Regions from separate parts of the Paenibacillus sp. 19GGS1-52 genome, predicted to be linked through region 1. Evidence: riboswitches for the same ligand, from Rfam matches in the RefSeq annotation. Region 1 holds a riboswitch; each other region holds the start of a gene.
The links. A riboswitch is a leader RNA that binds a small molecule or an ion and turns the genes downstream of it on or off. The one in region 1 is predicted to bind cyclic di-GMP.

Region 1 (3,209 bases):
GTGCCTACTCCGATCCCGACCACTTTTGTAATGTCAGAGACATTGGTTTTTTTAAATCCTTTGGAACTAAACAATTCTTTCCCGCAATTAAAAATATCCTTTTTTTTATCTTCCACCTTATAATCCTCCGCTCACTTTATACTTGCTCTAATTTATTATAGGCGTTTAGCCATTCGATGGCCCATGAGATCAAACACGTGACCCACTGTTTTTTTAATGAACCCTAAGGAAACCTGATAGTAATAGTCCGATTCAAACCAGCCCTGTTCTTTGTAATGACGGTAATCCAGGTACTTATCATTGAGCGTAGACTTTATAGTTGTGCGGGATATTCGGAACATCATCAGCCTGAAAAAGGAAGGAACCGGTGGCGTTGTGTGCATAAGCTCTTTGTAAAATCTTGCCGAGGCCTTTTTAATTTCCTTCGTAAATTTTTGCTGTGCAGCCTCGCTTCTGGGCTCCAACGTGTTCAGAACACAGCCTTTTGTGACTCGAAATCCGAAATTTTCTCCCATATTACTTAGGTACTTCACGATAGAGTTGCCTCCAAAGATTCCTTGATTGACAATAGCCGTAAAGGTCTTTCCAAAAAAACGCGGTCTATGGAACACAAAGGCGAGCCGATCCAGCAGGTTCTTCATCGGTGCCGATACATGAAAGGCATAATTGGGGGTGGCGAAAATAATTCCGTCAGCATTGCTCATCTTTTCAATCAGCACATCGCGATCATCCGTTAAGGGGCAATATTGCTCTCCTTTGTCAAAACACTGTTTGCAGCCACGGCAATATTCAAGCCGATAGTCTTTCAAGAATAAGTACTCAAAGTCAATTTCACCGTAAGCTTTTAAATTATCCCCAAATTCACAAACTGCCTCGAAGGTGGCATGCTTTTGTTGATTGCCGATAAAGGCAATAACTTTTTTCATTGGAGTCCCTCCATATACAGATCATTTCACTCACTTCAAATCTTATGAATGAATATTATTATATTCATTCATATTGTGATATGCAACTGCTTTTGTCATAATTAATTCCAAATTAAGTGAGTCCGGTAAGTTCATTCAACTTACGATACTAATACAATGGCCCAACTGCGCCGATACAAATTAGGAATACTGCAAATCCATTTAGCTGTAATGGCGTTTGCCATTCTGCTGCATACTTCGCTCTCGTACCTCTTCCTACTCTCCCACCTAGCAGTCGCAGCTTTTTTTTTGCAGTATCTGCCGCCTGCCGCTCTCGCCCCATTTTAAGTTTCATGCGTTCTATTGTTCGTTTCACCCATTGTGACAAAGGCAAACTTGTCGAAAGGCAAGGACGCAAAGCCATAGGGCCTTCTTCGTTTCCACAATGTGGAAGACGAAGGTGGCAGCCGTGCTGCCGGAAAAAAAGGATGTCTGTTCCACTGCGTACGTTTCAGGTGCATGGATTAGATGTTCTGGGGGAAAAGCTTTTTCAACGAATATAAACCGTTTATAAAAAGTTGTTCCTCCTCCGCCCAAACCGGGCGTTACTTTGCGTACCCTAGCAAGGTGATGGCGTTAAGGGATATTTTAACCGAGGAGAGTTAGTTATGAAATCCAAACGCAAAAGATCCGATCGACCTGCCCCCAATTTATCAAGAACAGTTAAACAAATGGCTCCATGCTCCAGTTTTCGTTTGTTCTCCAAATGCATCGCCCTGCTATTAACACTAGTGCTTGCAATCGGCAGCCCGTTCAGCCCCGCCAGTGCAGAATTAGCATCCGCGCAGCCGGTCGCTGAATCTACACCTCAATCCGTTACCGAAAGTGTATATGGAGCTGCTGCTAACAGCCTGCAGGAACCATCCGGCCCAGTTGGCACAGTCTGGACGATTGGTACCCATGACGGAAGCTCCGCCGAATATTCCGACTTCAAGGCAATGTCCACGCCTTACACCGCACCTGTGACGAAAGAGGTTTACAGTGACTGGAAGACATTTCCGAAAGGCATGAAGGCGAGTGTGAATAAAACGCTCACTATCGATTTCACAATGGATGCGCTGCCCACTTATGGCATGGAATTCGACGTGCATATACTGAACGCGTACATGTCTGTGCCACAGATGGCTGTGTACGCGAATGGAAGGCTGGCCGGGCTCATCCAGATTGCGGGTACAGCCGGCAGCGGTGGTGCCTATCCCTACCGTGACCAATACAGATTATATATTCCAAATGAGCTGATAAATATCGGCACGAACGAGCTGAGGCTTGAGGTATATGCCGGCTCCTATGCAAATAGCTCCGGAGATGCAAATCTATGGTACGAGTGGGATGAGTTGTCGTTGACGGCGCTCTCCTCGCCCGCATCTGAACCGCTCCACGGTCGGTATGTAAATCTTGGCACCGCGATCGCCAATTCATTCGATTACAACGACAATGTGACTCGACTTGTTCCAGATTTGACGAAATGGCTCGGCATTGCCTACAGTGGAAATATGATGCGTGCGGGTCTATGGTCCGATACGAAGCCATTATGGCAGGATGGCATAGATTCTTATTTGCAGACGATGAAGGACATGAATCTGCAGCCAGTGGTCGGTATGTTCGGCACAGATTTTATGAACAGCAGTGAGATGCTAGGCGGTCACATGTCCGAAAGCATGAAGACTTATTACCGCCAATTCATGTCCGATTACGGCTCGGATTTCTCTTATCTGGAAATGGATAATGAACCGGGCGTATTCGGACATTCGCAGTCTTCTCTCGTCGAGCTCGGTGAGTTTCTACAGGCAGAAAAAGCGGAAACCCCGTGGCTTAAGATCGTGGCACCCGGCTGGGCATACTGGCCAACCAAGGGTACGCCGTACGGTTGGGAGCGCAATCCTGAAGAGCGGAAACCGATCGAAGTTTTGTCAGATCTGACGAACGGCCACAGTTATGCGTTGACCGGATTGACACAGGCTCGCGGCGGCGCACTGAACGAAAACCTGCTTACCTACAACGGTGGTACGGAAGAAGGGCTGCCCAAGGAAATGATGATGACTGAGGCAGGTGCTAATGATCTGCATGCCGATCCGAGCGGCTTCGGCGCATCAGCCTACAAGTTCGCAGCCGCTTTCGACCGCGAGCTGCGCGCGGATATTGGGTATGCTGACCATATTATGCAGCATACTGCCTTTGATACGTCGAACCCGAATTATGCACTATTTGTCCGCCCAAGCAATTGGAACACGCACCAAGTGTCCG
Region 2 (3,209 bases), 2.9 Mb from region 1:
TTGTTCGTATCAAGTTGTGGCAGACCCGGTGTACTGCGGTCTTCCTGAGCCGCGCGGGTAAAGCCTTCAACGACAGGATTAACGAATTCCAAATGACTCGGGTTATTTGCCAGTGTTAGTCGGGTACGGACGGTTTCTCCCTCGCGGACAGCACGATCTGCACCAAGATGATACTTCACGTCTCCAGTCCAGCCATAGTTAATACCCATCGACCCTTCTGAAGGGAAAAGCTCCTTATTTGGAGAGTGGTGGAATTCGGAAAAAATAATATCATAAGGCTTGCCCAAAATATGGGCCAGCACGCTCAGACGCCCGCGATGGGCCATGCCCATCAGAATGTTCTCGGCACCGTCATGTGCCGCTGCACGTACAATTTCGTCCAGCATCGGAACAAGCGCATCATTGCCCTCCAGACTGAAGCGTTTCTGGCCAACGAAGGTTTTATGCAAGAAGGTCTCAAATTGCTCTACTTGAATAAGGCGTCTCAGCAGTTCCTTGCGTTCGGTGTTGTTCAGGGGGGCCGGCGAGCTTGCCGACTCCGCTTGATGGTTCAACCAACCCAGTTCCCGTTCATCGTGAACATGCCCGAACTCATAAGCAATAGTCTGCGTATAGACCTGGCGCATCCGGTGAACGGCGTCCCAGCCGGTAAGAACGTCTGCGGGCGCATTCTCCCAGATCAGCGTGGCAGGCAATGCCATGAGGTCCTCGCGGGTTAACTCATAGGTTTCAGGGTTAAGCCACTTCTCCATAGCATTATGATCTCGTTCGAGCGGGTCAATATCAGCGGCCATATGACCATATATACGAATATTGGCGATTAGCTTGGAAGCTCTGACTGCTTTTTTTAGCCATGCGGAATCGCCCGAAATAACCGCCTGTGGTGGCTGCTCGGTGGCAGGTGCCAGGGGAGGGGGTCCCGAGATAGTAAAAAGCTCGCGGTAATTAGTTTCTACTGATAATGGATCTTTCGCAAACTGTTCATATTTTTCTTGGATATAGCCCAAATTGGGTCCGTAATACTTACTCCAAATGGATTCGTTATAGGGCTCTTTAACTGCCATGAATACATCCTCCTAACGGATGAACTCCACACCCGGTCACTTTAGTGCCGGCGTTGATCGGAGCTGCGATGATTGCGGTTTCATTCCTCATCCTATTGTGCTACTTTCAGCTCGTGTAATCAATTCATACTTTCGTCCAATCCGTTCGCAAAACGGTATGGTTCGCTCGTATTCAATAATTCTACAGCAAAACTAGTCTTTTTCAATTTTATATTTAGGATTTTTATTTTAGGACAGGGTTCCGTCAAAATAGGATATATAATTTTCCCATTTCGCAGTAAAAATAATCCAGAGAACGACACATTTTTTTTGAGGATTATTATATAATGTTATTGCATAATGTTGTTACGGATAACAGCTTAATCAGTTTCTAGCCAGATCCTTTCATGTAAAGGGTCCAGTAAAGGGTAAACCTGCTGAAAAGCAGGGGCACAAAGTCTCGGATCTAAGGTAGGAATACTAGGATGGCCGGACTGCCTGGGGACGCAAAATCTTAGGAGGAGATTTCTTGGATAAGTCCAACCAGGGGAAAAACGGAGAACTGCAGACAGTTGATTTGGATTTAGAATGGGTACATTTGTTATTAACGGCTAAGAAGGCAGGCATCAAGGCTGATGAGATTCGTCGGTTTTTCGATGAAAAGGCTTTACGTGTTATGCAGTAGAGTTAGATAAACAAATGTTACATACAGAAAGAAGCACAGCGACATGTCGTTGTGCTTCTTTCTGTATGTTCAGAGCTTGGATAGATACAACCTCAAGCAGACAAGGTTCATCAATCCTTCTGATCCAGGCGCCATTTCTGATAATCCAGAAATTCCTTGAATTCCCTTTTGCTTATCCCTGAGGCCATAGCTTCCTGAACCAGACGAAACCATTCCGAATCCAGAGGGGATTCCTCGGCGTCAGTGGGCTCGCCATATAGCAGGGCATGAATAGAAACCTGAAGCGCATCAGCGATTTTTTCAATGAATTGGATGGAGGGGTTGGATTGAATATTTCTCTCAACATTACTTAAGTATGATTTCGCCACATCGGCCTTGTCCGCAAGTTCGGATAAGGATAAATTCTTCTCCAGTCGGAGCTGGTGAATGCGGCCTCCCATATTATCTGGCACAATACAACGCTCCTCCGTACTTTTTGTTAATAGTATAACAAATTTCCGTAAAACGGACAAAGACGATTGTTCCTGAACTAGGAGTGGTCAAAGAGTGAAAAACCGGCAATTCCCAGCCTCTTGGGCTTAGGAGTTGCCGGTAGTCTACAGAGATATAGATCAGTACTATTTCAATTCGGGACCGATGGCTTGTGTGGCATTGAATGTCCAAGTCAGGGCCAGAGCGTCACCTTGGAAAATATTCTGATCCTGCCCGTTATCGACAAACTCGAAGGCTACCTTGAAGTTGACGGATTGCCCATTTGTGATCCCATTAGGGAGCGCACCAGTGCTTATCAAATCATAGTTACCTAAGTCTTTCAAAGACTTGAGTGAGATTTCACTGATCACATGGCCCGCGATATTCCCGCTGACATAGCTGCTATCGAGGACTTTAACTTTAAAGTGGTCACCCAGATCTTGAGTTGAATTATTCCCATTAGCATCAGTTACGGTATAATTGGCAACCAGTTTGAGACCTTTAATATCCAATGAACCGCTATTCTGCAAGGTGAAATTGCGAACCGCGATGTCACCTGGTTTGAGATTTGGGAGGTTAACAATCTCGGTTGGATTAGTGTTGAGATCCAAAGTGCCGGCTGCGAACGTTGCTGTGCTCTGGGCGGTGTCGCTGAAGTAAGCGAAGGTGCCTCCCCCGATTAACGATAATCCCAAAGCTGCCGATGCTACGCCTAATCCCAATGTTTTCTTGATTCCCATAATAAAAATCCTCCTCTATATTGTTGTAAAATAGTAACTAAAGATCATTGAATATGAGTTATTTATAAACGCCTTTTCCTTGGCTGGCTTCGAAGGACCATGTCAGTTGCAGCTTGTCGCCTTGGTAATAATTCTGTGGCTGGAGATTTTCTCTAAAGGCAAATTGTACGGTCAGAGTATCTTTGTCCCCCGCTCTAATTCCAGACTTCTCTCCGCCCAAAATACTGCCGAGTATCCCTTTGGCTACCAGATCAGGACTTTCGCTTTCTA
Region 3 (3,209 bases), 2.5 Mb from region 1:
GCGACCTCAGGTTGAGCCCAAGGTTTAAACACCAGACTTAAATAGCCGCCTGCGCGCGCTTTACGCCCAATAATTCCGGACAACGCTTGCCCCCTACGTATTACCGCGGCTGCTGGCACGTAGTTAGCCGGGGCTTTCTTCTCAGGTACCGTCACTCTTATAGCAGTTACTCTATAAGACGTTCTTCCCTGGCAACAGAGCTTTACGATCCGAAAACCTTCATCACTCACGCGGCATTGCTCCGTCAGGCTTGCGCCCATTGCGGAAGATTCCCTACTGCTGCCTCCCGTAGGAGTCTGGGCCGTGTCTCAGTCCCAGTGTGGCCGTTCACCCTCTCAGGTCGGCTACGCATCGTCGCCTTGGTGAGCCGTTACCCCACCAACTAGCTAATGCGCCGCAGGCCCATCCCTCAGCGACAGATTTCTCCGTCTTTCATCCTCTTCCCAGGTGGGAAAAGGAATTATCCGGTATTAGCTACCGTTTCCGGTAGTTATCCCAGACTATGGGGCAGGTTGCCTACGTGTTACTCACCCGTCCGCCGCTAAATCCTGTTGAAAGCAAGCTTTCAACAAAACTCCGCTCGACTTGCATGTATTAGGCATGCCGCCAGCGTTCGTCCTGAGCCAGGATCAAACTCTCCAATTTGTATTGAAAAGAGCGATTGCTCATTTTGAAACCTCTGACGAGAATTTACATTCTCAACCGACAAGTTTACTCCAGCATAAATGCTGTGAAACTCATCTTCTTTTGGATTTTACTTTCGTAAAATCCCACTCACTCGTTGTTCAGTTTTCAAAGATCAAGTTCTCGTTGTCGGCGTTTAATGTCTCACCAGCAACTCTTATAATATATCATACGGTGTTTAGAAAAGCAAGCTTTTTTTATTTCTTGTTAATTCAATGTGTTTCGCTTGTCCGCTCTTCCAACAGCGCTCACTTATAATACCCTATCTACTAGTATAAAAGCAACCCCTAATCAAAAGAAAAACAACCAGCTTAATTATTAAGCTGGTTGTCTATTTGTTCATATAGTAATTCAACTACTCTTAGTAGTATTTGACTGCCGTATATTTAGTAGAATTCTTAATCAGATCTACGGTTTTATTGCTCTTAACCAATCCAGCATCTACTGTTGTATCAATAGTCACCCATTTGCCATTAAGAAGGACTTCATTCCAAGCATGGTATTGAGTAACATAAGTGGAGTTTCCCATGACCAATTTAGCTGGTATATCTACACTACGTAGCATTGCTGCAAATAATGAAGAGTAATCATAGCAAATGCCTTTTTTGCTGGCAAGGGTATTATCAATGTTAGGGATATAGTCAGTTGTTACATTGTTAGCCAGTGAATAATCGTATTTCACATTAGCAACGATGTAATTATAAATTGCTTTAACCTTCTCTTGATCCGTTGTTTTGCCTTGTGTAAGTTGTTTTGCTTTAAGAATAGCTTTATCAGAAGAACTCCATTTAACATTCTGAACAGAGCTTAAATATACTGCATTTGTATCATTCAAGGATAAGTCCACTACTTCAGAATATAGAGCTTTGTATTTGTTACCCGTTATGTTCTCAAGAACTGAGACTTTATAGGATCCATTACCTTGTTGCAATGGGAATTCTTCAGCTTGTCCAGAAGCATAAAGATTATAAGTGTAGCTGCTGCTGCCTTTGGTAATCATAAGTTTGATCCGTTTGTCCTTCGGCACATCATATTGAACTCCAATAATGCCTTGGTTTAACTGCGATGTATTGAGCCAACCCGTTTCTGTGCCAGCAGCTTGAGCTGAAGTTATCTGAACAGAAGTAGCCACTACAAATATCGCCAATAACATAAGATAAAATTTCTTCAATGATAAAACCCCTTTTCGGTAGCTGGCTGCCATCCTGACGGGAAGGCCCTTTAGCTTTGCGTCCCTATCTTTCAATAGGTTTGCCGTTATCGTAAAAGCTTTATCTGTCCTTAAACATACTAGAAATAATGGTAGAATTAGACAAAAAATAAACAAAAAAAGCCTCTTCATTCGGTAGCTGGCTGCCATCCTGACGGGAAGGCCCTTTAGCTTTGCGTCCCTATCTTTCGATAGGTTTGCCGTTATCGTGCTTAGCTTTTATAGTTATATACTACCATATTTACGCGTAGATTCAAGACCTATAGTGCTAGATTTCCAAAATTTTATAATAAATTTTTGGAAATTTCTATTTTATGACATTAAGTGTGTTAGGGTAGTTTGGCTTGTACAATTAGACGGTGTGTGGGATTTACTAGTGGGTCACACGTGATCAGCGTGAGAATCTTGTCCTTGTTGTTCCCGTTTAACACAGATACATCCGTAGGTTCGACGATAGAAATTTTGTATACTTCATAGTTGTACGCTTGTTTGCTTGTCTTCACGGTGATAATATCTCCTACTGCAACCTCATTCAATCTATTAAACAATCTGCCTGTCGTTCTGGCTCTATGTGCTGCTATTGCGGCATTGCCAATCTGACCGATAGAAGTTGTTTCCTTCATATGTGTAGCTGCGTGCTTCATGTTGGCTTTCGTCGCCCCTTCAAGAACAGGCAACAACAGATTGATCTTATCAATTTCGATTAATGCAATTACTTTCCCCCCAAGCACAACTTCAGGTTCCGCCTTTACAGCAGCATCACTCGGAGGCTGCTCATCCAATGCAGATTCTTCTGAGAGCAGTTGGGTTACCTCAGCATATTTACTTTTCAGATCAGGGTCAACCGTTGCTGGAGCACTGTTACTATAACTCTGTTCCGCCTCATCTAATAGTTTCTGCTGCTGCCAGTCGTTATACCATTCATTAGCTTTGGGGAACAGCATGACAAGTATTCCTGCAAGTATGACTAAATAGGAAAATTTACGCATGATATTCACCTCCCTACTTTTAGAAAACCCATTTCCGGCTTCCGAAGAAATTGATGATTACAGTGACGAATGTAACTAATACCTTCGAGATCAACACTTGAATACCAAGTTTATCTGTTAACAAATGCATAAGCAGCAGGGATATTCCCAGTACAATCAGGTTCAGTACGATAAACTTCAGCAACTGCATTCGGTCGAAGCTATCCTTTTTCCCCCGATCACTGTCCCGAAAGGTTACTTTTTTATTCAAAATAAAGCTATTGGCCGTGCCTGCACTATAAGAAATAACCTGTGCCAGGGTGTATACCAACCCAAGTGAGTTCAGA

Region 2: another riboswitch for cyclic di-GMP. It lies ahead of H1230_RS30880 (anti-repressor SinI family protein); the one in region 1 lies ahead of H1230_RS17835 (polysaccharide lyase family protein).
Region 3: another riboswitch for cyclic di-GMP. It lies ahead of H1230_RS29110 (transglutaminase-like domain-containing protein); the one in region 1 lies ahead of H1230_RS17835 (polysaccharide lyase family protein).

The regions. Positions count from the first base shown of each region.
Region 1 is NZ_CP059724.1:3,820,468-3,823,676, forward strand. It holds gene H1230_RS17820 (TetR/AcrR family transcriptional regulator) at 1-116, opposite strand, end outside; gene H1230_RS17825 (flavodoxin family protein) at 156-926, opposite strand; gene H1230_RS17830 (hypothetical protein) at 1,075-1,260, opposite strand; cyclic di-GMP riboswitch class I at 1,285-1,385, shown strand; gene H1230_RS17835 (polysaccharide lyase family protein) at 1,574-3,209, shown strand, end outside.
Region 2 is NZ_CP059724.1:6,726,143-6,729,351, reverse strand. It holds gene H1230_RS30885 (2-oxoglutarate dehydrogenase E1 component) at 1-1,064, opposite strand, end outside; cyclic di-GMP riboswitch class I at 1,461-1,545, shown strand; gene H1230_RS30880 (anti-repressor SinI family protein) at 1,573-1,728, shown strand; gene H1230_RS30875 (helix-turn-helix domain-containing protein) at 1,839-2,168, opposite strand; gene H1230_RS30870 (TasA family protein) at 2,346-2,939, opposite strand; gene H1230_RS30865 (TasA family protein) at 2,998-3,209, opposite strand, start outside.
Region 3 is NZ_CP059724.1:6,343,146-6,346,354, forward strand. It holds rRNA gene H1230_RS29105 (16S ribosomal RNA) at 1-645, opposite strand, end outside; gene H1230_RS29110 (transglutaminase-like domain-containing protein) at 1,046-1,855, opposite strand; cyclic di-GMP riboswitch class I at 1,870-1,950, opposite strand; cyclic di-GMP riboswitch class I at 2,026-2,106, opposite strand; gene H1230_RS29115 (class D sortase) at 2,224-2,883, opposite strand; gene H1230_RS29120 (GtrA family protein) at 2,903-3,209, opposite strand, start outside.